DNA from 2 places in the Amycolatopsis australiensis genome. Region 2 is predicted to be linked to the other one. Evidence: predicted binding sites of a transcription regulator. Region 2 holds the regulator's gene; the other holds the start of a gene.
The links. The regulator HspR, encoded in region 2, represses chaperone genes until heat shock. The targets are predictions, from matches to a motif close to ANNTTGAGTNNNNNNNACTCAANNT.
Positions count from the first base shown of each region.

Region 1: a site for HspR is predicted at 11,648-11,672, ahead of lon (endopeptidase La). Genes of this name have one in related genera too.

Region 1 is NZ_FPJG01000006.1:405,197-420,883, forward strand. Features, by position in the region: gene rplK (50S ribosomal protein L11) at 1-407, opposite strand, end outside; gene nusG (transcription termination/antitermination protein NusG) at 483-1,298, opposite strand; gene secE (preprotein translocase subunit SecE) at 1,373-1,813, opposite strand; tRNA gene BT341_RS03040 (tRNA-Trp) at 1,840-1,912, opposite strand; gene BT341_RS03045 (TIGR03619 family F420-dependent LLM class oxidoreductase) at 2,119-3,024, shown strand; gene BT341_RS03050 (hypothetical protein) at 3,067-3,282, opposite strand; gene BT341_RS03055 (SGNH/GDSL hydrolase family protein) at 3,463-4,368, shown strand; gene BT341_RS03060 (MaoC family dehydratase) at 4,474-4,872, opposite strand; gene BT341_RS03065 (MaoC family dehydratase N-terminal domain-containing protein) at 4,869-5,318, opposite strand; gene rpmG (50S ribosomal protein L33) at 5,394-5,558, opposite strand; tRNA gene BT341_RS03075 (tRNA-Met) at 5,609-5,681, opposite strand; tRNA gene BT341_RS03080 (tRNA-Thr) at 5,808-5,880, opposite strand; gene BT341_RS03085 (putative bifunctional diguanylate cyclase/phosphodiesterase) at 5,960-8,605, opposite strand; gene BT341_RS03090 (GNAT family N-acetyltransferase) at 8,878-9,816, shown strand; gene BT341_RS03095 (SAM-dependent methyltransferase) at 9,887-10,741, shown strand; gene BT341_RS03100 (SAM-dependent methyltransferase) at 10,738-11,586, shown strand; gene lon (endopeptidase La) at 11,687-14,089, shown strand; gene BT341_RS03110 (DUF4231 domain-containing protein) at 14,436-14,996, shown strand; gene BT341_RS03115 (glycerophosphodiester phosphodiesterase family protein) at 14,957-15,687, opposite strand, start outside.
Region 2 is NZ_FPJG01000006.1:1,213,199-1,228,885, forward strand. Features, by position in the region: gene dnaK (molecular chaperone DnaK) at 528-2,399, shown strand; gene grpE (nucleotide exchange factor GrpE) at 2,396-3,103, shown strand; gene dnaJ (molecular chaperone DnaJ) at 3,140-4,309, shown strand; gene BT341_RS07010 (heat shock protein transcriptional repressor HspR) at 4,315-4,740, shown strand; gene BT341_RS07015 (ATP-binding cassette domain-containing protein) at 4,792-6,357, opposite strand; gene BT341_RS07020 (DUF305 domain-containing protein) at 6,623-7,156, opposite strand; gene BT341_RS07025 (lytic polysaccharide monooxygenase) at 7,153-7,911, opposite strand; gene BT341_RS07030 (dienelactone hydrolase family protein) at 8,053-8,769, opposite strand; gene BT341_RS07035 (globin domain-containing protein) at 8,823-9,926, opposite strand; gene BT341_RS07040 (globin domain-containing protein) at 10,243-11,418, opposite strand; gene BT341_RS07045 (MarR family winged helix-turn-helix transcriptional regulator) at 11,773-12,255, shown strand; gene BT341_RS07050 (MFS transporter) at 12,374-13,561, shown strand; gene clpB (ATP-dependent chaperone ClpB) at 13,659-15,687, shown strand, end outside.

The DNA.
Region 1 (15,687 bases), 810 kb from region 2:
CGGGCAGTGCCGGCGATGATCTTCGCGGCCTGGTCGATGTCGTGCGCGTTGAGGTCGGTCTCCTTGGTCTTGGCGATCTCGCGGACCTGGTCCCAGGTGACCTTGGCGACCTTGGTCTTGTGCGGCTCGCCGGAGCCCTTCTCCACGCCTGCGGCCTTCAGCAGCAGCTTGGCGGCCGGCGGCGTCTTCAGCTTGAAGTCGAACGACCGGTCTTCGTACACGGAGATCTCGACCGGGACGACGTCCCCGCGCTGCGACTCGGTCGCGGCGTTGTAGGCCTTGCAGAACTCCATGATGTTGACGCCGTGCTGACCCAGCGCGGGGCCGACCGGCGGCGCGGGGTTGGCCGCACCCGCCTTGATCTGCAGCTTGATGATCGCCGCAAGCTTCTTCTTCTTGGGTGGCATTTCTTTTCCTGTCCTGTACTACGTTCCCCGCGTACCTGCCGTGGACGCGGGGACTGCGGCCGAGAAGGCCGGCCGTCAGATCTTGGAGACCTGGTTGAACGACAGCTCGACCGGGGTCTCCCGGCCGAAGATCGACACCAGGACCTTCAGCTTCTGCCCGTCGACGTTGACCTCGGAGATCGTCGCCGGCAGCGTCGCGAACGGGCCGTCCATGACCGTGACCGACTCGCCGACCTCGAAGTCGACCTCGACGGCCGGGCCGCCCAGCGGGGCCGCGGTCGCGGTGGACTCGCCCTTGCCCGCCTTCGCGGGGGCTTCGCTCTCGACCTTCGGGGCGAGGAACTTCAGGACCTCGTCCACGGTCAGCGGCGACGGCCGCGAGGTGGCGCCGACGAACCCGGTGACACCCGGCGTGTTGCGCACGGCGCTCCACGAGGCGTCGTTCAGGTCCATCCGGACCAGGATGTAGCCGGGCAGCACCTTGCGCTGCACCTGCTTGCGCTGGCCGTTCTTGATCTCGGTGACCTCTTCGGTCGGGACCTCGATCTGGAAGATGTAGTCCTCGACGTCCAGGGTCTGCGTCCGGGTCTCGAGGTTGGTCTTCACCTTGTTCTCGTACCCGGCGTAGGAGTGCACGACGTACCACTCGCCGGGCGCGGCCTGCAGCTCGGCCCGCAGCTTGGCGACCGGGTCCTCGTCTTCGGCTTCGGCGGGCTCGGCGGCCTCGGCCGTCTCCTCGCCGTCTTCGGTCGCGGCGGCTTCGTCGACCTCGTCGGACACCTCGACGGCCTCGAGGTGCGCGGACTCCTCGTCACCGAGTGCCGCGTGCACCTGCTCGTCGGAAAGCTCGGTCAGGTCGTGACCGGCTGATGTGCCGTTGTCGGAGGTCACGTTCCGTCCTCTCAGTTGATCATTGCCGGGGCCAGGCCGGGACCTGAGCCCCATCGGCACCGCGCCGGAGCGCGTCAGCCGAAGATGTGGCCGATGCCCCACTTGAACAGGAGGTCCAGGCCACTCACCAGGGCCACCATGAACACCACGAAGGCCAGCACGACCGCGGTGTAGGTGACCATCTGCTTGCGGTTGGGCCAGATGACCTTGCGCAGCTCCGCCCAGACCTCGCGGATGAAGCGCATCAGCCGCGCGAACACGGACGCCTTCTTCGGCTTCTGGTCCCGCTTCGGGGTCGGCGCGCCCTTCGCGTCGGGGGCGGTCTTCTCCCCCGACTTCCCGGCCGGGCGGGTCTTGTCGTCCGCACGTGCCGCGGACTTGCCCGCCGGACGAGCGGTCGCACGGCGCTCACGCCGGGCAGCGGCTGTGACGGGACGGGACGGGCTCTCGGGCTTCTGCCCGGCGCCGTCCTGCTCCTGCTCGCCGCCGCTGGCGTCGCTGTCGCTCACGACCACTCCTCCGCTCCACCAGTTCCGTTACGCAGGGGTGACAGGACTTGAACCTGCAACCTGCGGTTTTGGAGACCGCTGCTCTGCCAATTGAGCTACACCCCTGTGGAGTCCCGATCACTCGGAGCCCCGGAGGACGCCTTCCAGCGGCCCCACCATCCAGGCGGGGATGACCGTAGTGCGTTCCAAGTCCCGAAGTCTACGGCAAGCCTCGCGGGAGCTCGCAACCACGCCCCCCGATCGTCCGCCGCACCCCGGCCGGCCTGCGGAAAACTCCCCGCGGGCCTGCCGATCATGCCAGGATGTCCGCCATGACCAGCACCCCGGTGAGCGGGACGCGGCTCGGGCTCGCGCTGCCGCAGTACGGCGCCCTCGCCGACCCCGCCGCCGTCGGGCGCTTCGCGGCCGCCGCGGAGCAGCTCGGCTTCGCGTCGCTGTGGGTCGGCGACCGGATCCTCGCGCCACGGGAGCCGTCGGACCTCTACCCGGGCGGCGGCACGCCCGAGCACCCGTATCCCGAGGAGTTCGGGACCTTCGCGGACCCGTTCACGACGCTGGCGACCGCGGCCGCCGTGACCCGCACCGCCCGCATCGGGATGAGCGCGCTGACCGGCCCGGTCTATTCCCCCGTCCTGCTCGCCAGGGCCCTGACCTCGCTCGACCTGGCCAGCGGCGGACGGCTCGACGTCGGCTTCGGGCTCGGCTGGCTGCGCGAGGAGTACTTCGCGACCGGCGTGCCGTGGGCCGGCCGTGGCAAGCGGCTCGACGCGCTGCTGGACGCGCTCGAGGCGCTGTGGACCGGCGATCCGGCCGAGCACGAGGGTCCGCAGTGGCGGATCGCGCCGTCGACCGTCGGCCTGCGCCCGGCGCAGGAGCCGCGGCCGCCCGTGCTGCTCGGCGGGTTCTCGCCGCCGGCGCTGGCCCGGATCGGCCGTCGCGCGGACGGGTGGCTGGCCGGCTGGATGCCGAGGCAGTACCTGAGCGGCCTCTGGTCGGTCGCGGTGGCGGCGGCCGAGCAGGCCGGGCGTGATCCCGCGTCGCTGCGGCAGGTGCTGCGGATCAACCCGCGTGCCGGGACGGGGATCGAGAGCGTCGCCGACGTCCGGCCGTGTCTCGACGTCGCCCGTGAGGAGGGCTTCACCGAGGTGTTCGTCGATCTGCACTACGTCGCCAAGGACGTGGATCACGCGCTGGAGCTGGCCGCCGAGCTGGTGTGACGCCTGCCCGGGGACCGCCGGGCGGTCCCCGGGACGACGTGGTCAGCTCTCGCTGTCGGCGAGGACGGCCAGCGCGTGCGCCTTGGCGGCGTACTTCCAGTTCGCGAGGTCGCGGATGGTCTTGATCTTCAGTTCGGCAAGCAGTTCGTCGTGCTTCGGCGTGAGCCCCTCGAGCGCCGACGGAGGGGCGTCCAGCAGCTCGTTGATCGTCTTGTTCTCGTAGGCCTTGTCCACGAGCTTGTTCAGGTTCAGGCTCACTGCGCTTCCTGCCTTTCCGGAGAGTGACGCGGAACGCGCACCACCCTCGCTGTGGGCTTCGTCTCACGCAACCGCCGGTCCCTCGATCAGGTTCACCCACCCGCCGTGCTCATCCAGTTCTTTCCCCAGTCACCCGGATCGCCGACGTCGGAAGCCTCCTCGCTCCGGTAGGAACGAAGGGTGGCGAAGAACAGCGGGGGCGGCTGCCTCGTCGTCGTACTCGTCGTCGGCCTGCTGGCCTTCGGGTACTACAAGTGGCATCACGGCTCTTCGTCGGCGCCGCCCGACACCGGGGCGGAAACCGGTGATGGCACCGGCCGGTACGTCGCGCTCGGTGACTCCTACACGTCTTCGCCGCACAACGGGCGGCAGGCCGGTCTTCCGGCCGGCTGTCAGCGCTCGCTCGACAACTATCCGCACGTCGTCTCCGCGAAGTTGAAGCCTGCCGAGTTCGTCGACGTCAGCTGCAGCGGGGCTACCACGGCGAATCTCACCTCGCCGCAGAAGACGTCGGATGGGACGAATCCCGCTCAGCTCGATGCCGTCGACTCCAAGACGACCCTGGTGACCTTGGGGATCGGCGGGAACGACGTCGGGTTCATCTCGCTTGCTTCGTCCTGTGCGACCGCGCATCCCTCCGGGTCTCCGTGCCGGGATCGGCTGACCGCCGGTGGGCATGATCAGCTCGCCGAACGGATCGATGCCGCCGCTCCGAAGGTCGGGGCGGTGCTCGATGCCGTCCACGACAAGGCGCCCAAGGCGAAGGTCGTCGTGGTCGGGTATCCGACCGTTCTTCCCGATGGGGACGGGTGCTGGCCCGTTCTTCCCGTGGGGTCCGGGGATGTCGACTACTTCCGCGGGGCACTCGGGAAGCTCAACAAGATGCTCGAGGATCAGGCCGATGCTCACCATGCCGGGTACGCCGATACCGCTACTCCGAGTAAGGGGCATGACGTCTGCTCGGCTTCGGACACCCGGTGGGTCGAGGGCGTTATCCCCACCTCGCGTACCGCTCCTCTTCACCCCAACGTGCGGGGGGAGCAGGGGATGGCTGATGCCGTTCTTGCGGTGTTGAAGCTTCCTTAGGGCCGCCGCCGGCACCCCGAAGCTCGATTCTGACTACGGCTTCGGGGTGCGGGAGGGCTGGGTGCTCGTCGGTGCGTGTTTCGGGGCCCTCGCCGGTTTGTGGCGCTAGACGCGGACCAGTGCTTGTGGCTTGCCAAGGACCGTTTTGTCCTCGAACTTCGCCACCAGGTCGATTCTGGCCGTTCCGTCCTCGTTCAGGGCTCCTACCTTGGCGGTGAACTCCACCCGGGCTCCCTCCGGGGTGTTCGGGACCACCACTGGGCGGGTGAAGCGGGCGCTCAGGTCGATCAGGCGGGCCGGGTCGCCCAGCCAGTCCGTCACCACCCTGGCTGCCAGTGCCATCGTCAGCATTCCGTGGGCGATGACGTCCGGGAGGCCCACCTCCTTCGCGAACGCCTCGTTCCAGTGGATCGGGTTGAAGTCCAGTGACGCTCCCGCGTAGCGGACCAGCTGCTCGCGTGTCACCCGGACCTCGATGCCCGGCAGTTCGTCGCCGACCTTCATGCGTCCTCCCCCCGGACCACCAGCTGGGCTCGGGTCGTCGCGATGTGCTCGCCGTCGCCGTCCGCGATCTCCGCTCGCAGGTTGATGAAGTCGTTGCCCGCTCGGGTCATGATCTTGTCGATGTGCGTTGTCAGCAGCAGTCGGTCGCCCACGCGGACCGGGCGGCTGTACGTGAACTGCTGGTCGCCGTGGACCATTCGCGAGTAGTCCAGCCCCAGCTCCGGGTCGGTGACGATCGCGTTGATGGCGGCCAGGTTCACGATCGTGATGAACGTCGGCGGGGCGATCACGTCCGGGTGTCCCGCGGCGCGGGCCGCCTCCGGATCGCGGTAGGCCGGGTTCGCGTCGCCGATCGCGTCGGCGAACTCGCGGATCTTCTCCCGGCTCACTTCGTAACTGGTCTGCGGCGGGTACACCCGCCCGGTGAACGACTCGTCCAAGGGCACCGGGAGAGGCTACCAACAGCAAAGAGCCGCCCCGGTGCTCCAGGGCGGCTCTTCGAAGCTGGTGAACGCGCTACGTCAGCGGGTTTCCTTGTGCGTCCGGTGCGTACCGCAGTTCGGGCAGAACTTCTTCATCTCCAGGCGATCCGGGTCGTTGCGCCGGTTCTTCTTGGTGATGTAGTTGCGGTGCTTGCACTCTTCGCACGCCAGCGTGATCTTGGGTCGCACGTCGGTGGCAGCCACAGCGTTTCCTTCTCTCTCAGGTCCCGGGGGCCAGCCCCGTCGTTACCGCGTAGCGGTGGCCGGACTTGAACCGGCGACACAGCGATTATGAGCCGCTTGCTCTGCCAACTGAGCTACACCGCCCTATCGTGCCCCACCCCGGGGTCCGGGGGCTTGCCCCCGGCTGGGGTTTGGGGGCTGGGCCCCCAAAGGACACCGCGAAGCGAGCTAAGCCCGGGTTTTCCCCGAGCATAGCTCGCCCACTCGCGGAGCCCCTTTACGGAATCGAACCGTAGACCTTCTCCTTACCATGGAGACGCTCTGCCGACTGAGCTAAAGGGGCCTGCCTCTCGCGAGGACTTGGAAAGATTAGCAAGGGCCGTCACCCGGCCGTGCAACCGGGGTCCCGTAACCGCAAAACCTCAGGTCAGGAGGGTCAGCACGGTCTCCGAGTGCCGACCCGGCGACCGGGCCGTCCGGGCCTGCAGCCACGCCTCCAGGCGGTCCTCCGGCAGCGGCCGCGAGATCAGGTAGCCCTGCGCGACGTCACAGCCCATCGCCTCCAGCTGGTCGCGCGCGACGTCCTCCTCGACGCCCTCGGCGACCACCGTCAGCCCGAGCGAGTGGCCCAGCTCGACGATCGACCGGACCACCGCGAGATCACCCAGATCGGTGCCCATACCCAGGACGAAGCTCTTGTCGATCTTGACCTGGTCGACCGGCAGCTGACGCAGGTACGCCAGCGACGAGTAGCCCGTGCCGAAGTCGTCCACCGCCAGCACGATGCCCAGCGAGTGCAGCTCGCGCAGGATCGGCAGCGCCTTCTGCGGGTCGGACATCACGCCGGACTCGGTCAGCTCGAACGTCAGCAGCTCGGGCGGCACGCCGAAACGCTCCAGCTCGCGGGCCACCTTCTCCGGGAAGTGCTCGTCGCCGAGGTTGCGGACCGACAGGTTGACCGCCACCGAGATCCGCAGGCCCTCGTCGAGCCACTTGCGGCAGCGCTTCAGGGCTTCGCCGAGCACGAACGACGTCAGCACGCCGATCAGGCCGGCCGCCTCGATGGCCGGGACGAACTCGTCGGGGCCGAGCCTGCCGAACTCCGGGTGCACCCAGCGGACCAGCGCCTCGACGCCGGCCACCTGCCGGTTCGGCAGCGTGATCTTCGGCTGGTAGTGGACGCTGACCTGGCCGTCTTCCAGTGACTGCCGGAACTGCGTGACCATCTGGAAGCGGCGCAGGAAGATCTGGCCCATGCTCGGCACGTAGCCGCGGACCTCTTCGCCGCCCTTCGTGGCCCGGACCGCGACGTCCGCGCGTTGCAGCAGGCCTTCGATGTCGACGACATCGCCGGGCTCGTCCGCGGACGTCGTCGCGTAGCCGATCATCGCGTTGGCTTCGACCGAGAGCCGGTCCACCGGGTACGGCGCGGACAGCTCCTGGCGCAGCCGTTCCGCCGCCGCGTGGGCGTCCTCCGGCGGGCAGCCGACGAGCAGCGCCGCGAACGACGCGCCTTCGAGCCGGGCGAGCGGGACGTCCGGGCCGAGCGCGTCGCGGATGCGGCGGCCCGCGGCGATCACCATCCGGTCGGCCCACGCGTAGCCCAGCGCGTCGCTGACCGTCGAGAAGACGTCGAGGTCGATCCGCAGCACCACGGCGTTCGCGAAGTCCCGCAACGGTTCCTTCGCCACCTGCCGGAAGCCCGGCCGGTTGAGGTGCCCGGTGAGCGGGTCGTGGTAGGCGTCGTGGCGCAGGGTGGCGAGCAGCCGCCGGTTGTCCAGCGACGTCGCGAGGTGGCTGGCCATCGTGCCGAGCAGCTGGACGTCGTACTTGCCGAAGCCGCGCCAGCGCGACAGCCGGTCGTGCGCCTCGACGACGCCGAGGAGCTGGTTCGCGCTGCGCAGCGGGACGACGAGTGCCTCCTGCGCGCCGCGGTCGAGCAGCGCCGCGCGGACGTCGGGGTTGGCCTCGGTGATCCGGAAGTGCCGGACGTGCGCGCCGGGCAGCCGCAGCAGCGGGTCGTCGGCGGCCGGGTCGGCGGGCGGCAGGTCGTCGCCCGCGACGACCACGCGCATGGTGTCCTTCGGCTCCAGCCGCAGCCGCAGCACGACGCGGCCCGCGGCGAGCTGGTCCTTGATGCGCTCGGCGATCGTGGCCCATTCGCGGACGTCGACACCGCCGACGAGCTCGTCGGCCCGGCTGGCCGGACGCGCCGCGGCCTGCTGGCCCGACCGCGCCACCATCAGGCTGACGTCCGACAGCGCCTCCATGTCCCGCTGCTCGCGCAGCAGGTCGGAGTACGCCCAGTACAGCGCGGTCAGGCCGAGGAAGACGGCGAGCACCAGCGGCCACGCCTTGGGCGTGTTCGAGATGACCAGGTAGCCGGAGAGGCCGACGGAGGCGTTGACGAAACCGACGACCAGGATCCGCGCGGTGAGCCGCACGGCGGTGCTGACGCGCATGCGGCGGCGCAGGACGCGGACGGCGGCCAGCGCGAGCAGGGTGCTGACCAGCGGCGCGGTGAGCGTGCCTGCCAGCGCGGCGACCCACGGGATCTTGTCGCCGACACCCGCGCCGACGGCGTACTTGACCAGCCCGGCGACCGCGAACGCGCCGGTGATCTCGAGCAGGAACGCGCCCGCGTTGTAGAGGACGCGGCCGGCGACCTTGCGGGCGAGCAGCGTGCCGATGCCGGCGACCAGGTGCGCGGCCAGCACGACCTCGAACGGCGCGATGAAGAACCCGATGACGAGCGGGATCTCGGTGAAGGAGATGGTCCACGAGATGCCGCTGCGGACGTCGACGTTGATGCCGAGCTGCTCGGCGAGCAGGAACGCGACCGCGAGCACCGGCCCGATCCACAGCAGCCGGTTGTCCCAGTGGAACGGCAGCCACGAGCCGACGGCGAACGCGGCGACGAGCCCGAGGCTCAGGACGGCGAACGTGTACGCGCGGAAGCGGCGTTCGTCGGTGCGGGCTTCGGCGGAGACGGGCGGTGTCCCGGAGGCGGCTCCCGGCCCGGGCTGCGCCTGCGCGACGGCGTCGCCGTGGGCGTTCGTGTCCGGCATCCGACCTTCCCTCCCGGCTTGTCCACCGGCGCTGATCCGTGACTTCGGGTGTGGACAAGGGCCATACCGTACCCCGTAGGGCGTACCCGTGTCCCTTTCGAGACAGTAGGAGATCACCCCAGGGTTAACAATGCCTCGATGGCGCTGACCTGCGTGGACCAAGGGGTGAACTGCGCCGGCCCCGGACCGGGGGCTCCCCCACCCTGACCCCCTGGAAGAAGCAGGGGGCGGTGCTCCGCGCACGGCGGCCCGGATAGCGCTTCAATGTGCCCATGCACAGCGACGTGATAGCCACCGAACACGCGGCCCGGCTCGCGGCGGTGGATCCCCTGCTCCCCGGCTCTTCTCCGTTCGAGGCGGCGGAAAACGCCGTGGTGCTGGAGGTGGCGGCCGGCGACTCGGCCGCGTCCGGTCTCGCCTCGCGCATCCAGGTCGACCAGGACGCGCCCAACGCGCCGTGGCGGGCGCTGACCGAGCACCGGCTCGACCTCCAGCTGGCCGGCCCGCACCCGGCGGCCGCCCTCGACGCACTTCTCACCCGATGGGATGAACATCTGCGCGCGGTCGCCGAGCCGGGCGACACGGAGACCGCGGCGATCGTCCCGCGGGCCAGCCGGGACGCCGCCGGCGCGCGCGAAATGCTGCACCACGGCTTCGCGCCGCTGCGGGTCATCGCGGTCCGCCCGGCCGAGCGGATGGTGCCGGCGAGCCCGCGCGGCACGCCGGGGGTCAAGATCCGCCGGGCCGAGCCCGCCGACCTCGACACCGTCGTCGCGCTCGGCATGGAACTGCACTCCTACGACGCCCAGTACGGCACCGTGAACTGGCGCACCGGCGTCGAGGACATCATGGCCAAGGACCTCGCCGAGCAGCTGAACCGGCCGGAGCCGCCGCTGTGGATCGCCGAGCTGTACGGCCGCGCGCTCGGCATGGTGAACGTCCAGCACCCCAGCGAGACCGGCTGGATCCGCGACCGCGTCGCCGCGACCCGCGTCGGCTACCTGTCGTCGCTGGCGGTCGCGGAGGCCGCGCGCTCGTCCGGCGTCGGCACGGCGCTGGCGGCGCACGCCCACCACGTCCTCGACGAGGAAGGCGCCGACGTCGTCCTCCTGCACCACGCGGCGGCGAACCCGCTCTCGACACCGTTCTGGTACGCGCAGGGGTACCGGCCGCTGTGGACGTACTGGCAGCGTCGACCAGCCGTTCGGTGAACGACTGGCGGATTACCGCCGGGCCGGCGTCCTTATAGGCTGGTTCCGCCAGAGCGAGGGGAGCCGGGAAGTGGCCGATCAGCGGGATTCCGCGCCCAGAGCGCCGGAAGGCGTCGACACCGAGAAGCCGTCGGCGGCCCGGATCTACGACTGGTACCTGGGCGGCACGCAGAACTGGGCCGTCGACCGCGAGTTCGGCAGGCGCATGGAGCAGCAGTGGCCGCTGGTGCGCCCCGGCTCCAAGCAGAACCGCGAGTTCATGAACCGCGCGGTGCGGGCGGCCCTGCGAGCCGGGATCCGGCAGTTCATCGACCTCGGCTCGGGCGTGCCGACGGCCGGGAACGTGCACGAGGTCGTCGAGGCCGAGCTGCCGGAGGACCACGACGCGAAGGTCGTCTACGTCGACTACGAGCCGGTCGCGGTCGCGCACGCGACGCTGATCCTCGAGGAAAGCGTGGCGACCGAGTGGGCGGGGATCGTCCAGGCCGACATGCGGGACGCGAAGGCGGTGCTGCAGGCTGCCGAGACGCAGCGGCTGATCGACTTCTCGCGGCCGGTCTGCCTGATCATGGCGGCGGTGCTGCACTTCGTCGGGCCGGACGACGACCCCGAGGGCCTGCTGGAGGCGTACCGGGACGCGCTCGCGCCGGGCAGCTGGCTGGCGATCTCGCAGATGAGCGAGGGCGACGGCGAGGGCCCGCACCTGGCGGGGCTGCGCTGGTTCGTCGAGCAGTACCGGAAGACGAGCAACCCGGTGTGGCTGCGCGACCGGGAGGAGATCGAGCCGCTGTTCGGCGACTGGACCATCCTCGAGCCGGGCATCGTCCACCTGCCGGACTGGCGGCCGGACCGGAAGATCAACGCGCTGGAGGCGGAGGCCCGCCCGTTCGCGTGGTGCGCCGTGGCGGAGAAGCCGGGCGCATGAGCGAAACCGCGCCGGTCGCGCCCGCCGGGGTCGACATCGAGAAACCGTCCGCGGCGCGCGTCTACGACTGGTACCTCGGTGGGTCGCACCACTGGGCGGTCGACCGCGAGTTCGGCCGCCGCGTCGAAAAGCTGTGGCCGCTGATCCGGCCGATCTCGCGGCAGAACCGGGCGTTCATGAACCGGGTCGTGTCGGCCGCCATGGACGCCGGCATCCGCCAGTTCGTCGACCTCGGCTCCGGCGTGCCGACGGCCGGGAACGTGCACGAGATCGTCCGCGACCGGCTCCCGTCCGGTGAGCGGGCGTCGGTGGTGTACGTCGACTACGAGCCGGTGGCGGCCGCGCACTCGCGGCTCATTCTGGAGCGTGAAGGCGCGTCGGACTGGGCCGGCCTGGTGGAGAAGGACATCCGGCGGCCGGCGGAGATCTTCGCGGATCCGGTGACGACGTCGCTGATCGACTGGTCGCGGCCGGTGTGCCTGCTGATGATCACGGTCATGCACTTCATCGGCCCGTCCGACGAGCCGGACGAGCTGATGGCGACGTACCGCTCCCGCCTGGCGCCGGGCAGCTGGCTCGCGTTGACGCACGGAACGTGCCGCGACGACGCCCCGCCGGACCGCGCGGCCGAGGTGCGCCGCTTCATCGAGGCGTACCAGGACACTTCGAACCCGGCGTGGCTGCGCTCGGCGGAGGACCTGCTCCCCTGGTTCGGCGGCTGGCCGCTGCTCCCGCCGGGGATGACGTCCCTGCCGGACTGGCGTCCGGAAACACCGCCGACGCCGATCGACGCCGAGACGCGGCCCTTCGCGTGGTGTGCCGTCGCACGTCGTCCAGCGCCCTGACCTGCGCTTTTCGTGATCGCTGTGGGCGAACGCACTCCGGGAAACAAACACACCCATCGGAGAGTTGAGCAAGGCAGACTCAACTACACGAGGAGTGCACATGTCCGACACCCGCCTCCTGCCCGTGCTCCCGCTCGATGACGACGTCGTGCTCCCGGGCATGGTCGTCCCGCTCGACCTGACCGACACCGAGACGCGGGCAGCGGTGGAGTCCGCCCAGGCCAAGACGCCGAGCCAGGCGTCCTTCCCCGGCATCCGGTCTTCCGCGGCCGCGAAGGCCGAAGTCCTGATCGTCCCGCGCGTCCACGGCGAGTACGCCGAGTTCGGCACCGTCGCCACGGTCGAGCGCATCGGCCGCGTGCCCGGCGGCAAGGCCGCCGTCCTGCTGCGCGCCACCGGCCGCGCGCTCGTCGGCCGGATCGCCGACGGCCCCGGCGCCGCCCGCTGGGTGCACGCCGAGGACGCCCCCGAGACCACGAACGACCAGACCGCCAAGCTCGCGGCCGAGTACAAGGCCGTCGTCATCTCGATCCTCCAGCAGCGCGGCGGCTGGCAGCTGATCGACGCCGTCCAGCAGGTCGAAGACGCTTCCGCGGTCGCCGACCTGTCCGGCAACGCGCCGTACCTGTCCGCCGAGCAGAAGCTCGAGCTGCTCACGACGCTCGACGTCACCGCGCGCCTGGAGAAGGCGCTGGAGTGGAGCAAGGAGTACCTGGCCGAGCTCGAGGTGACCGACACGATCCGCAAGGACGTCGCCGAGGGCATGGAGAAGCAGCAGAAGGAGTTCCTGCTGCGCCGCCAGCTCGAGGCCATCCGCAAGGAGCTCGGCGAGCTCGACGGCACCGCCGACGAGACGGACTACCGCGCCCGCGTCGAGGCCGCCGACCTGCCCGAGCACGTCAAGAAGGCCGCGCTGGCCGAGGTGGACAAGCTGGACCGCACGTCCGAGCAGTCCCCCGAGGGCGGCTGGATCCGCACGTGGCTGGACACCGTACTGGAGCTGCCCTGGAACGAGCGCACCGAGGATGTCTACGACATCGCGGCGGCGCGGGCGGTGCTCGACGCCGACCACGCCGGGCTCGACGACGTCAAGGAACGGATCATCGAGTACCTGGCCGTGCGCAAGCGCCGTGCGGAATCGGGCCTCGGCCCGGTCGGCGGACGCCGTTCGGGCGCCGTGCTGGCCCTCGCGGGCCCTCCCGGGGTAGGCAAGACGTCGCTGGGTGAGTCCGTCGCGAAGGCCATGGGCCGCAAGTTCGTCCGCGTGGCGCTGGGCGGCATCCGCGACGAGGCGGAGATCCGCGGTCACCGCCGCACGTACGTCGGGGCGCTGCCCGGCCGGATCGTCCGCGCCATCAAGGAAGCCGGCTCGATGAACCCGGTCGTGCTGCTCGACGAGATCGACAAGGTCGGCGCCGACTACCGCGGCGACCCGACCGCGGCGCTGCTCGAAGTGCTGGACCCGGAGCAGAACCACACGTTCCGCGACCACTACCTCGAGGTCGAGCTGGACCTGTCCGACGTCGTGTTCCTGGCGACGGCCAACGCGCTGGAGACGATCCCCGGCCCGCTGCTGGACCGCATGGAGCTGGTCACGCTGGACGGCTACACCGAGCACGAGAAGGTCACCATCGCCCGCGACCACCTGCTCCCGCGCGAGCTGGAGCGCGCCGGCCTGGGCGCTTCGGACGTCGTCTTCACGGACGCCGCGTTCAGCCGCATCGCGGCCGAGTACACCCGCGAGGCGGGCGTGCGCGACGCGAACCGCACGATCGCGAAGGTGCTGCGGAAGATCGCGACGAAGGTGGCACTGGACGAGGTGTCGCTGCCGCTCTCGATCGACGCCGCGGACCTGGAGACCTACCTGGGCCGGCCACGGCACTTGCCGGAGTCGTCGCTCCCGGCGTCGACCCAGCGCACGGCGACCCCGGGCGTGGCGACGGGCCTGGCGGTGACCGGCGCGGGCGGTGACGTCCTGTACATCGAGGCGTCGCTGGCGGACGAGGAGTCCGGCGCGTCGGGTCTGCAGCTGACCGGCCAGCTCGGCGACGTGATGAAGGAGTCGGTCCAGATCGCGCTGTCGTACCTGCGTTCCCACGGCGCGGAGCTGGAGCTGCCGGTGGGCGACCTGCGCAAGCGCGGAATCCACGTCCACGTCCCGGCGGGCGCGGTCCCGAAGGACGGGCCATCGGCGGGCATCACGATGACGACGGCGCTGGCATCGCTGCTGTCGGGCCGGGTGGTCCGCGCGGACGTGGCGATGACGGGCGAGGTGTCCCTGACGGGCCGGGTGCTCCCGATCGGCGGCGTGAAGCAGAAGCTCCTGGCAGCGCACCGTGCGGGCATGAAGACGGTGATCATCCCCCAGCGCAACGAGCCGGACCTGGACGACGTCCCGGCAGAGGTGCTGGCCGAGCTGGACGTCCACGCGGTGGCGAACGTCCGCGAGGTCCTGGAGCTGGCCCTGACCCCGGCGGCAACGCCGGTCTCCCAGGCGGCGTAACCCCGAGCGCCGCCACCTGAAGAACGGCCGGTTTCCCCTCACCCCAGGGGAAACCGGCCGTTCGCCTTGCGTCGAGAGCCGGTGCCCGGCGATGAGGTAGCCGGTGCCGAGCGGGCGGTTTTCGTGTCGCGCCGGTCAAGCGGCGAGAGCGTGTCCTGCGGCTGCGACCGGGCCCGCCGTGGGCGAACGGCTTTTCTTCGATATTCCCGACGGAAAAATCCGCGGCTTCCCCGTGTTGCCGTTTCCCGGTTGAACCTCGTCCGGCTCGCGTCGTTGATCGCCTCCGGCGGCAGTTGTCGGCAAACGCGACTTCCCTGAAAAGGCCGTCGTGCCGGAGGATCGTCCCATGAAGTTCCGACCGCCGTTCCCCCACGCGCTGCCCGACCCGAAGTCGCTCGGCTACCCGGTGGCCGTCGAAACGTACGCGATGCGCCTGCGCAGCTTCTACAACTCGCGCGCCACCTGGCACCGCCGGTTCTTCCGGCTCAGCGGCATCACGGTGATCGTCGTCGGCGCCAGCCTGCCACTGCTGGCGACCCTGGACTTCCCGGGCACGAAGCTGGCCGTGTCGGTGGCGGGTGTCGTGGTCGCCGGCGTCACCGCCCTGCGGGCGTTCTACCGCTGGGACCAGTCCTGGATCCTCCTGCGCAACACCGAGCGGGCGATCACCGAAGCGTGGTGGGACTGGCACGGCGATCTGGACAACACGGCGAACGGCGACAGCGCACCCGATCCCCGTCAGATCGAAGTCACCAGGGAGTTCGCGCGGAAGCTGATCGACATCCGCAAGCGGGAAGCGGATAGCTTCTTCGCCGACTTGGCCTTTCCGGCCCACAACGTGCACGACCGCAACGGAAACGCACGCGATCAGGCGCGGGTCCCCGGCACGAATCCGGAAAAGAAATAGCCGTCGGCAAGCCGCGAAGCCCGGTCGGCCTCCTCGGGGGAGTGCGCGGTGTAGGCGATCACCGGGCGGCGGGCGGTGCGCCAGAACGTCACGAAGGGATCCGGCAGCGCGGCCAGCTCGTAGGCGAGGTAGTCGGGCCGCATGACGGCGTTCGTCAGCATCATCCGCCCCAGGAGGGCCTTCACCGGGCCGGCGGACGGGAGAGACCCGGACGCCTGGCCGACAGCGCGATCCGGCACCAGCCGCCGGAACCGCCCGACGGCGACCGGGTCGAAGGACTGGACGACGGCGGCGTCGGGGTAGCCACGCAGGCGCTCGGTAACGGCGCGTTCAAGCGCCGACGAGCGGTCGAAACCCCAGCGGCGCACGTCGACCACGACCGGCACCCGGCCGTTCACCAGCTCCAGCACGTCGTCGAGCCGCGGGACGCGCTCCTCCGCGGCGCCGATCCGCAGCTCGCCGATCCGCGCCCAGTCCAGTTCCCGGACCGGCCCGGAGCCGTTGACGGCCATCCTGGAAAAGTCGGCGTCGTGCAGCACGACGGGAACGCCGTCCCGGCTCAGCTGGACGTCGAACTCGAAAGGGACGTCCGCTTCGAGGGCGCGTGCGAAGGCGGGCATCGTGTTTTCGGGTGCTTCCGCGCCGTCGCCGTGCAGACCGCGATGGGCGATCGGCGACGAGGTCAGCCAGC
Region 2 (15,687 bases):
GCCGGGAAGGGGCCGGGGGTGAGGCCCGGCCAGGGGCGGGCCGGGGCTGAGCCGGGACAGGGGCCGGGGCTGAGCCGGGACAGGGGCCGGGGGTGAGGCCCGGCCAGGGGCGCGGCCGGGGCTGAGCCGGGACAGGGGCCGGAGGCGAGATCAGCGCCAGGGCGGGGCCAGGGCCAGGTGTGGGGTGGCCTGCGGGTAATCAGCCCACGCCGGGCGGCGAGGCACCCCGGTGGTCCGGTTCGCGGCGATGCCGGCGGCCAGAACCCCGCCGAGCCACCGGCGACGCCGCGACCAGGCCATACCCGCCCGTGAGCGGGGTCACACCCGGTCGGGGCGCCCCGGCGGCGGACCCGGGAACAAGAACCCGTATCGCCTCGTTAGGCTGGGTACGAAGGTTGAGCGCAGTCGACTCAAGTCCTGCTTGACGAGGTGCGTGAAGGCCGGATAGAACTTGCCAGAGCCCCGCTCAAGGTGGGGACGAACGTGCAGGTCACGATCAGAGCAGGCTTACACAGGAGGAAAGCACCATGGCGCGAGCGGTCGGCATCGACCTCGGCACGACCAACTCGGTCGTCGCCGTCCTTGAGGGCGGCGAGCCGACGGTCATCGCCAACTCGGAAGGCTCCCGGACCACCCCGTCGATCGTCGCCTTCGCCAAGAACGGCGAAGTGCTGACCGGTCAGCCGGCGAAGAACCAGGCCGTGACGAACGTCGACCGGACGATCCGGTCCGTGAAGCGGCACATCGGTACCGACTGGAAGACCGAGATCGACGGCAAGGCCTACACCCCGCAGGAGATCAGCGCGCGCGTGCTGATGAAGCTCAAGCGCGACGCCGAGGCGTACCTGGGCGAGGAGATCACCGACGCGGTGATCACCGTCCCGGCGTACTTCGAGGACGCGCAGCGGCAGGCCACCAAGGAGGCCGGGCAGATCGCCGGCCTGAACGTCCTCCGCATCGTCAACGAGCCGACCGCCGCCGCCCTGGCGTACGGCCTCGACAAGGGCGAGAAGGAGCAGACCATCCTGGTCTTCGACCTCGGTGGCGGCACCTTCGACGTCTCGCTGCTGGAGATCGGCGAGGGCGTCGTCGAGGTCCGCGCGACCTCCGGTGACAACCACCTCGGTGGTGACGACTGGGACGAGCGCATCGTCAAGTGGCTGGTCGACAAGTTCAAGGCCGCGAACGGCATCGACCTGACCAAGGACAAGATGGCGCTGCAGCGCATCCGCGAGGCGGCGGAGAAGGCCAAGATCGAGCTGTCCAGCTCGAACTCGGCCAGCATCAACCTGCCGTACATCACCGTGGACGCGGACAAGAACCCGCTGTTCCTCGACGAGACGCTCTCGCGCGCCGAGTTCCAGAAGATCACCTCGGACCTGCTCGACCGGACCAAGGCGCCGTTCAACAACGTCATCCGGGACGCGGGCATCTCCGTCGGCGACATCGACCACGTCGTGCTCGTCGGTGGTTCCACCCGCATGCCGGCCGTCGCCGAGCTGGTCAAGGAGCTGACCGGCGGCCGCGAGCCGAACAAGGGCGTGAACCCGGACGAGGTCGTCGCGGTCGGCGCGGCCCTGCAGGCCGGTGTCCTGAAGGGCGAGGTCAAGGACGTCCTGCTGCTGGACGTGACCCCGCTGTCGCTGGGCATCGAGACCAAGGGTGGCGTGTTCACCAAGCTCATCGAGCGCAACACCACGATCCCGACCAAGCGCTCGGAGATCTTCTCCACCGCGGACGACAACCAGCCGTCGGTGCAGATCCAGGTGTTCCAGGGTGAGCGTGAGATCGCCGCGCACAACAAGAAGCTCGGCATGTTCGAGCTGACCGGTCTTCCGCCGGCTCCGCGTGGCGTGCCGCAGATCGAGGTCACCTTCGACATCGACGCGAACGGCATCGTGCACGTGACCGCGAAGGACCTGGGCACGAACAAGGAACAGTCGATGACCATCACCGGTGGCTCCGCGCTGCCGAAGGAGGACATCGAGCGGATGGTCAAGGACGCCGAGGCGCACGCCGAGGAGGACCGCAAGCGCCGCGAGGAGGCGGAGACCCGCAACCAGGCGGAGACGCTGGTCTACCAGACCGAGAAGTTCCTCAAGGACAACGACGACAAGCTGCCCGACGACCTCAAGGGCAAGGTCAAGTCCGCCATCGACGAGGCCAACGAGGCGCTCAAGGGCACGGACTCGACCAAGATCCGCGAGTCGATCGAGAAGCTGAACGCCGCTTCGCAGGAGCTGGGCACCGCGCTGTACGCGAACGCGAACGCTGACGCGGCGGCCGGTGCGGCCGGCGCTTCGGGCGCGGCCGGCGGCGACGCCGGTGCGGCCGGTGGCCAGGCCAAGGCCGATGACGTGGTGGACGCCGAGATCGTCGAAGAGGACGAGAAGAAGTGACCCACAGCTACGACGAATCCGAGAACCAGGGCCGCGGCCCCGAGGAGCCGGTGGTCGTGCGGGATCGGCGGCGGGTGGACCCCCAGACCGGGCAGGTCCGCCCGTCCGGCCCGGCCCACGCCGCGCCGGAGCCGGAGGAGGCGCCCGTGGAGCACGCGGGTCCCTCGCTCGGGGAGTCCATTGTGGACGAGTCGGTGTCGGTCGTCTCTGACGTCGAGAAGGAGCTGGCTGAGCGCACCGCCGACCTCCAGCGCCTGCAGGCGGAGTACGCCAACTACCGCAAGCGGGTCGAGCGTGACCGCGAGGCGGTCGTGCTCGGCGCGAAGGCGACCGTGGTGAACGACCTGCTGCCGCTGCTCGACGACCTCGAGCGGGCCGAGCAGCACGGCGACCTCACCGGCGCGTTCAAGGCGGTCGCCGACAAGCTCGTCAGCGGCCTGCAGCGGGCGGGCCTCGAGTCGTTCGGCACCGAAGGCGAGGCCTTCGACCCGAGCGTGCACGAGGCCGTGCAGCACAACACCTCGCCGGACGTGGCGGGTCCGACGGTCACCGTGGTCATGCGCCGCGGCTACCGGTTCGGTGACCGGGTGCTGCGGGCGGCGCTGGTCGGGGTCACCGACCACGAGCCCGCGGGCCCGGCCGAGCACCCGCCCGTCGGTGGCGAGCTGCCACTCGACGGCGGACCCGATGAGCAGCAGCAGTAAGCAGTATCCGGTTCAAGTGGGAGGAGGAGACGCCCGATGAGTGCACGGGAATGGATCGGTAAGGACTTCTACCGTGAACTGGGCGTCTCCTCCGACGCCACCGCGGACGAAATCAAGAAGGCCTACCGCAAGCTGGCCAAGGAGAACCACCCGGACGCCAACGCCGGCAACGCGCAGGCCGAGCAGAAGTTCAAAGCGGTTTCCGAGGCCTACGGCGTGCTGTCCGACCCCGCCAAGCGCAAGGAGTACGACGAAGCGCGGCGGCTGTTCGGCGGCGGGGGCGGGTTCAACTTCCCCGGCGGCGGCGGTGCCGGCGGCTTCGACGTGGGCGACATCTTCGGCCAGGCCGGCGCCGGTCAGGCGGGCGGTTTCGGCGGGCTCGGCGACATCCTGGGCGGGCTGTTCGGCCGTGGCCGGGCGTCGGCGGGCGCGACGGCGAACCGGCCGCAGCGCGGCGCCGACGTCGAGACGGACGTCCGGATCGACTTCACCGAGGCGGTCAAGGGCGCGACCCTGCCGCTGCGGCTGTCGAGCCCGGCGACCTGCGCCACGTGCGGCGGCAACGGTGCCCGGCCGGGCACGTCGCCGCGGACCTGCCCGACCTGTGCCGGGGCGGGGCTGGTCAGCCGCAGCCAGGGCGCGTTCGCCTTCTCGGAGCCGTGCCGCGACTGCCGCGGCCGCGGCACGATCATCGATGACCCGTGCCCGGAGTGCGGCGGCGAAGGCGTGAGCACCCGGACCCGCACGCTGACTGTGCGGATCCCGCCGGGCGTCGACGACGACCAGCGGATCAGGCTGGCCGGCCAGGGCGAGCCCGGCCGGGGCGGCGCGCAGGCGGGCGACCTGTACGTCCGGGTGCACGTGGCCCCGCACGCGCTGTTCGGGCGCAAGGGGCTCGACCTGACGATCACCGTTCCGGTGGACTTCACCGAGCTGGCGCTCGGCACCACGATCACGGTGCCGACGCTCGAAGGCAAGGTCTCGCTCAAGGTGCCGCCGGGCACCGCGAGCGGACGGGTGCTGCGCGTGCGCGGCAAGGGCATCGCCAAACGCGACGGTTCGCAGGGTGACCTGCTCGTCACCCTCCAGGCGGCGATTCCCGCCAAACTGGACGGCAAGGCGCGCGAAGCACTGCAGGCGTACGCCGAGGCGATGGCCGGGCACGACCCCCGGCCCGAGATCACCGAGCTGCTGCAAGGTAGGTGAGAAGGATGTTGGGCGGGATGCCCCCGGAAGGCGACGAGGAAACCCCCGTGTTCGTCATCTCGGTAGCGGCGCAGCTGGCCGGGATGCACGCGCAGACGTTGCGCACCTACGACCGGCAGGGCCTGGTGTCCCCGGGCCGCACCGCCGGTGGCGGGCGGCGCTACTCGATGCGGGACATCGCGCTGCTGCGCGAGGTCCAGCGCCTCTCGCAGGAGGACGGCGTCAACCTGGCCGGCATCAAGCGCATCATCGAGCTGGAGAACCAGGTCGACGCGCTGCGGGCCCGGGTCAGCGAGCTGACCGAGGAACTCGCCGCGGCGTACGCGGCGGCCGAGCAGGCCGCGGCGGCGGCGCACGCGTCCTACCGCCGGGACCTGGTGCCGCTCAACCAGCAGACGGCGATGGTGGTCTGGCGCCCCAAGCGCCGCTGACCCAGCCAAGCGACGAAGGCCTCCCCGGGCGACCGGGGAGGCCTTCGCGCGTCAGAGCTCCAGCCGCGGCCAGGCGGCGAGGTCGTCCAGCATCCGGCGGTCGTGCGTCGCGACGACCACCGCGGCCGGCGTGGTGAGCAGGGCTTCGGTCAGCTCGTCGACGAGCACTGCCGACAGGTGGTTGGTCGGCTCGTCGAAGATCAGCACGTCCGGCCGCGTCGCCAGCCGCAGGGCCAGGTCGAGCCGCCGCTGCTGGCCCTGGGACATGCGCCCGACTGGAGTCCTCAGTGCCTCGGTTTCGAGGAGCCCCATGCCGGAAAGCGGAAGCGCGGCACGTTCGAACAGCTGACGAGCGGTGAGGTGCTCCGGCCACGCCGGGACTTCCTGGCCGATCAACGCCACCCGCGCGCCGGGCCGGTGCCGGACCGCGCCGCTCGTCGGCGTGAGCTGACCCGCGAGGACCGACAGCAGCGTCGACTTTCCCGCGCCGTTCGGTCCGGTGACGAGCAGCCGGTCGCCGTGGTCGAGTGCGAGCGTCACCGGACCGTCAAGGCGCCCTTCGACGCGGACACCGGTCACGCGCACCAACCCCGTGCGCGTGCGGGTGCCGAGGTCGGGCCAGCGCAACGACATCGGCGGCTCCGGCACGGTCACGCGGTGCGCCTCCAGCGCCGCGCGTTCCCGGTTGAGCGCCTGGACGACACCGGGAGCGCGGGTCTGGCGCTGGTGCCGCCCGGTGCCCTTGTCCGGTCGCCAGCCGGTGCTGAGCCGGTCGCGGGCCTGCGCCACCGCGACCGTGAGCTGCCGGTGCGTGTCCTGCTGTTCCTCGAATTCCTGCACCCAGCGCTCGCGGTCGCGGCGACGGCCGTCCTGCCAGGCGTCGTAGCCACCGGCATACCGGCGCGGGCGGCCGTCCTGGCTGGGATCGAGGTCGAGGAACTCGTTCGCGACGTCGGCCAGCAGGGCACGGTCGTGGCTGACCAGCACGACGCCGCCGTCGTGGGCACGCAGGCGAGCGGTGAGGAAGGCCAGGCCGTCGGCGTCGAGGTGGTTGCCGGGTTCGTCGAGCAGCAGGAAGTCGTGCCGGGCGCCGAGCAGGCAGGCCAGACGGACGCGGTAGCGCTGCCCGACCGAGAGCGTGTCCAGTTCGCGGGTCCGGTGGGTGCAGGCGTCGAGGGCTTCAAGGGCGACGTCGACGCGGCGTTCGGCGTCCCAGGCGTCGAGGCGCGTGGCCACGTCGAGTGCGGCGGCGTAACGATCTTCGGCGCCTTCGGCCGCGAAGTCCGCTGCTGCCGCTTCGAGTTCTCGCAGTGCGTTGTGGGCTTCGCGCAGGGCTTCGGTGGTGAGCGTGCCGACGGTCTCGCCGGACCGGAAGGGCAGCGCCTGCCGGGCGAGGCCGATCGTGCCCGTCCGGTGGACGGTGCCGTGGTCGGGCGCCCGCAGCCCGGCGAGGACGTGCAGCAGCGTGGTCTTGCCGCGCCCGTTCTCACCGACGATCGCCAGCCGCGAACGGGCGGAAACGGTGACGCTCACGTCGTGCAGGACGCGGCGGGAGCCGAGCGTGACGCCGACGCTTTCCGCGCGCAGGTGGGCGTGTTCGGTCGCAAGGGGGTTCAAAGGATGCTCCGCAGCTCTGGAGGGAGCCGGGCAGCACGAGAGCGGCCGCCCGGCACGGGCCGGAACGGCGGGCAGGGAAAGAAATCGGTGCGCCGCCGTCAGCGGCGGTTCCGCAACCTCATGAAGACGGGACGCGAGTACATGATCGCGAGGCTAACGCGCCCCGCACGCCGCGGCGAGCGAATATCGGCGCGTGCGGGAACTCGGGTGCGCAGCAGACCGCGAGTGGCCCCTCCCGGCCACTCGCGGTCCGCGCCGCGGGATGTCACGCCTTGAAGTTCAGCAGCTGCTTGACCTCCGCCGTCCGGGACTCGATCACGCGCCGCGCCAGGTCGCGGGCCTGGGTGTTCACCCCGCCCGCCGGGCCGTTCTCCGTCTGGGCCAGCTCCACCGCGCCCTGCTGCTGGCCCGTCAGCACGTCCAGGAACTTGCGCGTGAACTCGGCGTCCGGTGCCTTCCGCAGATCCCCGACCAGATCCGGCGACGTCATCTTCATGCCGCCGTGGCCCGCGTGGACCTGGGGGTTCATGTCCATCGTCTCGGGCTGTCCCCACGCTCGGAGCCAGCCCCGCATGTCCTCGGTCTCGGTCCGCTGAGTCGACTCGATCGCCGCGGCCAGGACCTTCAGCTCGCCCGGCACCTGGCGGTCCGCGGCCAGCCGGACGATCTCGATCCCCTGCTCGTTCTGGGGAACCAGCATCTGCAGGAACATCACGTCGGCCGCGTTGTACGCGGGTGGGGCCGCCGTCGCGCCGCAGCCGGCCAGCAGCAGCGCGACGACGGCCAGCAGCACTCTCATTGACGCTGCCACAGCGCCGGCGTGTTCGGCGGCTCCCAGCCCGCGATGGCCGTGTGCGGCTGGATGCAGCGGTAGCTCACGCCGTTGTACGTCACGACGTCACCCACCTGGTACGCCGTGCCGGCCGTCCACGTGCCGCTCGACGGCGGCGTCGACGTGGTGGGCGGCGCCGTCGTCGTGGTGGTCGGCGGCCGCGTCGTGGTCGTGGTGGGCGGCGGCGTGGTCGGGCCACCGCCGCCGATCTGGAGGTCGACGCAACTGTAGAACGCGTTGGCCGTGTCGGAGATGTTCCAGATCGCGAGGACCTTCACCCGGCCCGAGTAGCCCGCCAGGTTCACCGTGTGCGAGACGGTCGACGGCGGCTGCTGGTTGTTGCCGGGGATGTTCGCGACGCGCGTGTTGCCGATGTAGTACTCGTAGTTCGCGGTGGCGTGCCGGGCGGTGAACACCCAGTTGAACGTCACCGTCGTGCCCACGGACTTCGCGGGCCACGGCTTCGACTCGTCCGACAGCTCCGCGAAGCGGGAGTTGCCGCCGTCGCAGCTTCGCAGCCCCTTGGGGCCTTCGACGCTCTGGGGCTCATAGACGATGTCACCGCAGTCCGGCACCTTCCCGGCCGCGCAGTTGGCCTGCCGGCTGGGCGGGTCCGAGACGTATCCGTGGGCGCTCGCGACGGTGGCGGGGAGGACGACGACCAGCACCGGGGCGAGCAGGACACCGGCGGCGGCCGCGACGAATTTTCTGTTCCAGGTCATTTCGGCTCCTCGAGGGGGAACAGCGTCGTTCCGGGGAGGCGAACGAGCACATCCGGGCGGATGTGGTCTAGACCATAAGGAGAATCGGGCACAACGGTCAACGAACTACCGCCGTTCGGTGAATCCGCTGCTCCGCTCGGCTCAGTGCGAAGGTCGGGCCGGTTCCTGCAGGTGTTCGCCGAAGAACGACGTCACTCGGCGCCACGCGTCTTCGGACGCTTCGTGGTGATAGGTGAATCCGACGACCTTGAGCAGCAGGTTCAGCGGCGGCGCGACCTCGATCTTGTTGGCGAACCCGTGGCTGGCGCCCGGATACTCCTTGACGTCGTGCGGGATCTCGCGCTCGGTGAGCGCCGCTTCGAGCTTCGCCGCCGCGCCGCGCAGCGAGAAGTCCTTCTTCCCGAAGCTCGCGACGATCGGGCACGCGTCGTCGAGCACGGAAAGGTTCTTCGGCAGCTGGCCGTAGTAGGGCGCGGACGCCTCGAAGCCACGTGCCGCCGCCACGAGCGCGAAGCCGCCACCCATGCAGAACCCGGCGATGCCGATTCGGCCCGTGCAGTCTTCGCGGCCGGCCAGCAGCGTGCGGGCCGCCTCGATGTCGTCGAACGTGCGGCCCTGGTTGGCGAACATGTCCGAGAACACCCGGCGTACGCAGTGGCGCATGCCCCCACGCGCGTACAGGTCCGGGCTGAGCGCGAGGAAGCCCTCGGCGGCGAAGCGGTCGGTGATGTTCTTCGTGTCCTGGCTCAGCCCGAACGCGTCGTGGATGAGCACGACGCCCGGGTGCGGCCCCGCGCCCGCGGGCTCCGCCAGGTAGCCGCCGATGGTGCCGTCCGGAACCGGAATGGTCATCTCCATATCGGCGAAGATAGCGAGAAAGCCGTCGCCGCGCGTGGCCCGCTGAGAGTTCCTCAGTCGAGGGTGAACGGGTCGTAGGCGACGCGTTCCAGCTCGACGCCGTGCGCCAGCAGCTTCGCGATGGTCGCCTGGATCATCGGCGGCGACCCGGACACGAGCACGTCGTGGTCGCGCCACACCCCACGCTGGGTCACGGCGTGGGCGAGCGTGCCGCGGTCACCGCCCGCCAGCGCGCCCTCCTCGGTGACCGGGGTGACCGTCAGCCACGGCGCCGTCGCGGCGAACCGGCGCAGGTCGTCGTACGCGTACAGGTCTTCCGGTCTTCGGCCGCCGAAGAACAGGTGCACCGGCGGGTTCCGCTTCCAGCGCGCGAGGTCGTCGAGGATGGCCAGCATCGGCGTGATCCCGGTGCCGCCGGCGATCATCAGCAGCCGCCGCTTGGTGGTCGTCGGCCGCACGTTCAGCACGCCCATCGACGGCCCGAGGCGCCAGACGTCGCCCGGTCTCGTGTGGTTGACGATGCTGCCGCTCACCCAGCCGCCGGGCACCGCACGCACGTGGAAGACCAGCTCGCCGTCGCCGCGCGGCGCGTTCGCCGGCGAGAAGTACCGCCACAGCCGCGGCCGCTGCGGCACCTCCACGCTGACGTACCCGCCCGCGCGGTACGGCAGGAGGCCCTCGGTGCGCACCTTGACCAGCGCGACGTCGCGGGTGAGCTTGCGGTGCTCCAGCACGGTCGCGGCCCACCACGCCGGACCGGTCTCGGCCTGCGCGGCCGCGCGCATGGTCTTCGCGATGAGCCCGTACGCCGTCTGCCACGCGGATTCCACCTCGTAGGTCCACTTTTCCTTGAGGAACCGCTTGAGCGCCGCCAGCAGCGCGACGCCGACGGCGTCGTAATGGCGCGAGACGACGGCGAACTTGCGGTGGTCACGGCCGAGCTGGCTGAGGAACGTCACGAGCTCGTCGGGCCGGTCGACCATCTGGACGACGTACACGAGCGCGCGCAGCAACCGGCTCCGCTGGTTCGCCATGCTCGCCGGGAACAGGTCACGGCAATCCGGCGCGACCGCGAACAACGCGCCGTAGAAGTATTGCGCCAGTTCATCGGCTTTCGGCTCGACCGCCGCGAAGCTTTCACGGATCAGCCTGACCAGTTCACGGCCTTTCACGACCGAAACGGGAACGGTCGGCAGCGGCGCGGAGATCTTCAGGGAGTCGGCACTCATCGGGAACGGTAATCTCCAGTCCTGGCAAGGGTTTTCGGCGCTGTGCCCGCGGCATCGCACCGGCGGTGCCGCCCCCGAGGGTTCCCGACCTTAGGCGCATTCCCGTGCAGATGCGCGTGATTCCGCGCGTTCCCGCTCGATCGGAGCAATTTCGACACGCCGCGTCAACCCGATCTGGCGGTGCGTGAAATTGATCAGCCGACGCGATTTGCGGATGTTGTCGCTGAACTGACCGGAATCCCGCTCAGTCGATCGTGAACGGGTCGTACTGGATCTGGTCCAGCGCGCTGCCCGCCACGAGCATGCGCGACACCGTCGCGCGGATCATCGCCGGCGAGCCGGACACCAGGATGTCGTGCCCCGGCCAGGCCCCGTACCGCGTGACCGCCTCGGCCAGCGTGCCCTGCTCGTACCCGGGGACGTCGCCGCCGCGCTCCACCACCGGCGTGACGGTCAGCCACGGGTTGGTGGAGGCGAGCGCGCGCAGCTCGTCGAGGTCGTACAGGTCTTCGCGGCTCGGGCCGCCGTAGAACAGGTACGTCTTCGGGTTCTCGCCCCAGAGGGCGAGGTGGTCGAGGATCGCGCGCAGCGGCGCGACGCCCGTTCCGCCCGCGACCATGAGCACACCGCGTGACGTCTCACGGTCCACTGTCATCCGGCCGAGTGGCGGGCCGAGCCGCCAGACGTCGCCGGGCTGGGTGTGGCTGACGATGGCGCGGGACACCCAGCCGCCGTCGATCGCGCGGACGTGGAACTCGATGCCGCCGTCCTCGCGCGGCGCGTTCGCCGGCGAGAGGTAGCGCCACAGCCGCGGCCGCTGCGGGACTTCGACGCTGACGTACTGGCCCGGCAGGTAGGGCACCGGCTGGTCGGGCAGCAGCCGGACCAGCGCGAGGTCCCAGGTCAGCCGCCGGTGCTCGACGACGGTGGCCTGCCACGACGGCGGGTTCGTGTCGGCCGCGGCCGCGTCCTGCATGGCACGGGCGACGATGGTGAACGCCTCCGCCCAGGCGCGTTCGACCTCGGGGGTCCATTCCGGGCCGAGGTGGTTCTTCAGCGACGCCAGCAGCGCGGTGCCGACGGCTTCGTAGTGCCGCGGCACCACGCCGAACTTGCGGTGGTCGCGGCCGAGCTGGCGCAGGAACGGCGCGAGGTCGTCGGGCCGGTCCACCATCTGCACGATGTGCACCAGCGCGCGCACCAGCCTGCCGCGCTGGATCTCCATGTTGATCGGGAAGAAGTCACGCGTGGTCGGCGCGAGGGTGAACAGCATCCCGTAGAAGAACTGCGAGATCTCCGCGATGTAGGGCTCCGACTTCGCCCAGCTGTCCCGGATGAGCCGGACCATCGCGGCGACGGCCGCGGGCGCTTCACGCGGGGCCGAGGACCTGGGGAGCGGGCTGACCGAGTCGGCTGTCATGGGCGGGAGTTCGCTGCTGGGGGGCGGGTGGACGGGGACACGCGGTCAGGCACCGCCGGGCCGGGCGCGGGGACGGCGGTGCCGCGTCCGCCCGTCTCCTGGGTCCATCTGCTCCCCCTCGTCACTCGTCCGTGCCACGTGCACGGCCCGTCCGCAGGGTAGCCGCCGGGCGGCCTTTTGCCCGCATTGTTGCTCCGACCGGGTGTACTGCCGGGTGATGGCGTGGGCGACCTCACCGGACCGATCCTTGCTGGCGCAAGCGATGGCTCATAAACTTGTATTACACAAGTAATAGTCTCGAGGGGTTCCGGGTGGCGGAGCCCCGGTGCAGCACAGCTGTGGCAGGAGGTCCCGATGGGCTCCGACGACACCGACGACGACGTCCGGGTCGAGCTCATGCGCGAGCTGAAGACCGCGTCGCAGCTCCAGCACGCCTGGATCATGCAGGCCTGGCAGGAGCAGCCGGGGCTGCACCCGGCGGCCGCGATGCTGCTGTCGGACCTGGCGAAGAACGGCGAAGCGCGGCCGTCCGAGCTGGCGAAACGCCGGTTCGTCGACCTTTCGGTGGTCAGCAGGCAGATCACGCAGCTGTCCGCCGCCGGGCTGGTCGACCGCCGTCCCGCGCCCGAAGACGGCCGGGCGTCGCTGGTGAGCGTGTCCGAGAAGGGCCGCGCCGAACTCGCCCGCTGGCGGGCCAACTACCTCGAATTCATGGAGCAGGCGCTCGGCGGCTGGGACGACGAGCGCGTCACCGACCTCACCGCGCGGCTGGCCGAGATGAACGCCGACCTCCGCCGCGCCTTGGGTAGCGCGGCCTGCTTCGCCGGGTCCAAGTGACGCACGCGCCCAGGTGATCCGGCGCGGGCGGAGTACCACCCGCAGTGGCATTTTCGCGCGCGGGAATGTCTCCGTTCGGGCCTGACTCGGTGCCGTTTTCCGGGGTTACCGTCGGAAGGTGACGCGTAGCCGGGTCGCACTGCTGTGCGCGCTGGGGATCGACAACTTCGGCTCAGGTCTGTTCCTCCCGTTGGCGCTGGTCTACGTGACGCAGGTGGTCGGCGTGCCGCTCGCGATGGCGGGCACGGCCGTCACGCTCGGCACGGTCGGCGGGCTCGTGGTGCCGCCGTTGGCCGGACGGCTCGTGGACCGCGTCGGGCCGCGGGTCGTGGTGATCGCCGCGCAGCTGCTGCAGGCCGCCGGCGCGGGCGCCTACCTGCTCGCCGGCAGCGCGGGCCCGGTCGTGGCCGCCGCGGTCCTGCTCGCCACCGGGCAGCAGCTGTTCTACAGCTCCCTGTTCGTGCTCATCGCCGACGTCGCGGGCGACGTCCCGAAGGACCGGCCGTTCGCCGAGGCGGGCATGGTCCGGGCCGGCTGCTTCGGGCTGGGCGGTCTCGCGGCGGCCACCCTGCTGACCTGGCTCGGCACGTCCGGGTACCGGATCGCGCTGGCCGTCGACGCGGTGACGTTCTTCGTCGCGGCCCTGATCCTCGCTTTCTTCGTGCCGCTCGCCCGGCCGCACAAGCAGCACGGCGAGCGGCCGGCGCGCGTGCTGCGCGACCGGCCGTATCTCGCGTTGATCCTCTTCAGCGGCCTCTTCGGGCTCTCGCTCGACTTCTTCCTGATCGGCACGCCGGTGTTCGTGCTCGACCGGCTGCACGGCCCGGTCTGGCTGCCCGGCGCGATCCTCGCCCTGCTCACCGTGCTGACGAGTGTCGGCGGCACGCTGGCGCTGCGGCTCACCGCGCGGCTGACCCGGATCGCGGCGATGCGGGCCGGCTCGGCGTTGTTCGCCGCGTGGTGCGCGGTCAGCCTCGGCGTGCTGCTCGTGCCCGACGGCTGGCGCGTCGTGTACCTGCTGGTCTCGACGCTGGTGTTCGCCGCCGGTGACCTGGTCTTCGGCCCGCGGTCGGGTGCGCTGGCCGAAGCCGCGGCACCGCCGGTCGCCCGCGGCCGTTATCTCGCCGCGTACCAATACGCGTTCACGGTGGCGCAGGTCCTCGCGCCCGCCGTGGTCGCGTTGTTCTCGGTCGCCGACTGGTTACCCTGGGTGCTGGTCGGGACGTGTGCGGGACTCGCCGTGGCCGGGCTCGGGATGCTGGGCTCCCGGTTGCCGGCGAGCGCCGTCGCACCCGGTCAGAGTTGAGCGGAACAGACTCAAGTTTTCGTGCGTTGAGGATAGTGATGGGTCACGGTCAGGCCTGTCACCTGGACTTTCCGATGTACCGAGCATGAGGTGAGGGATGGACGCTTTCAACCCGACCACGAAGACCCAGCAGGCGATCTCGTCCGCGGCGCAGGCGGCCACCATGGCCGGCAACCCGCACGTGTCGGCCGCCCACCTGCTGGGCGCCCTGCTGGCGCAGGGTGAGGGGCTGACCGCACCGCTGCTGACCGCGGTCGGGACCGACCCGGAGGTGGTGCACAAGGAGCTGGAGCCGCTCATCGCGGCCCTGCCGTCCGCGACCGGCGCGACGGTGTCGAGCCCGCAGTTCGACACCTTCGCCGTGAAGTCGCTGACGCGCGCGCAGAAGCTCGCCACCGAGCTGGGCGACGAGTACGTCTCGACCGAGCACCTGCTCGTCGGGCTCGCGACCGAGGGCGGGCAGGTCGCCGACCTGCTCAAGCGCCACGGCGCCACCCCGGACGCGCTGCAGGAGGCGTTCGCCAAGGTCCGCGGCTCCGCGCGGATCACCAGTCCCGACCCGGAGAGCACGTTCAAGGCGCTCGAGAAGTACGGCGTCGACCTGACCGAGCGCGCCCGCGCCGGCGAGCTCGACCCGGTCATCGGCCGGGACACCGAGATCCGCCGCGTCGTGCAGGTGCTGTCGCGGCGCACGAAGAACAACCCGGTCCTGATCGGCGAGCCGGGCGTCGGCAAGACGGCCATCGTCGAAGGTCTCGCCCAGCGCATCGTCGCCGGTGACGTGCCCGAGTCGCTGCGCGGCAAGCGCGTCGTCGCCCTCGACCTCGGGTCGATGGTGGCCGGCGCGAAGTACCGCGGCGAGTTCGAGGAGCGGCTGAAGGCCGTGCTCAAGGAGATCACCGACTCCGCGGGCGAGGTCATCACCTTCATCGACGAGCTGCACACCATCGTCGGTGCCGGCGCGACCGGCGAGGGCGCGATGGACGCGGGCAACATGATCAAGCCGATGCTCGCCCGCGGTGAGCTGCGGATGGTCGGCGCGACCACGCTCGACGAGTACCGCCAGCACATCGAGAAGGACGCGGCCCTGGAGCGGCGCTTCCAGCAGGTGCTCGTCGGCGAGCCGTCGCCGGAGGACACCATCGCGATCCTGCGCGGGCTGAAGGAGCGCTACGAGGTCCACCACGGTGTCCGGATCACGGACGCCGCCCTGGTCGCCGCCGCCACGCTCTCCGACCGCTACATCACCGCGCGTTTCCTGCCCGACAAGGCCATCGACCTGGTCGACGAGGCCGCGTCGAAGCTGCGCATGGAGATCGACTCGCGGCCGGTGGAGATCGACGAGGTCGAGCGGGCCGTGCGCCGCATGGAGATCGAGGAGATGGCGCTCGCCAAGGAGGAGGACTCCGCGTCGAAGGAGCGTCTCGCCGCGTTGCGCGCCGAACTGGCCGAGAAGCGGGAAGAGCTGACGGCGCTGACCGCGCGCTGGCAGAACGAGAAGGGCTCGATCGAGCGCGTCCGCGAGCTGAAGGAGCAGCTGGAGCAGCTGCGCGGCGAGGAGGAGCGTGCCGAGCGCGACGGCGACCTCGGCAAGGCCGCCGAGCTGCGCTACGGCCGGATCCCCGCGCTGGAGAAGGAGCTCGAGGCCGCGACCGCGGCGAGCGAGGCCAGCCAGCAGCAGGTCATGCTCAAGGAGGAGGTCGGCGCGGACGACGTCGCGGACGTGGTCAGCGCGTGGACCGGCATCCCGGCCGGCCGGCTGCTGGAAGGCGAGACCGGCAAGCTGCTCCGGATGGAGGAGGAGCTGACCAAGCGGGTCATCGGGCAGGCCGAAGCGGTGCAGGTCGTCTCGGACGCGGTGCGCCGCAGCCGGGCCGGCGTCGCCGACCCCGATCGCCCGACCGGCTCGTTCCTGTTCCTCGGCCCGACCGGCGTCGGCAAGACCGAGCTGGCCAAGGCACTGGCCGAGTTCCTGTTCGACGACGAGCGCGCGATGCAGCGCATCGACATGAGCGAGTACGCCGAGAAGCACTCGGTGGCCCGCCTGGTCGGTGCCCCGCCGGGCTACGTCGGCTACGACCAGGGCGGCCAGCTCACCGAGGCCGTCCGGCGCCGCCCGTACTCGG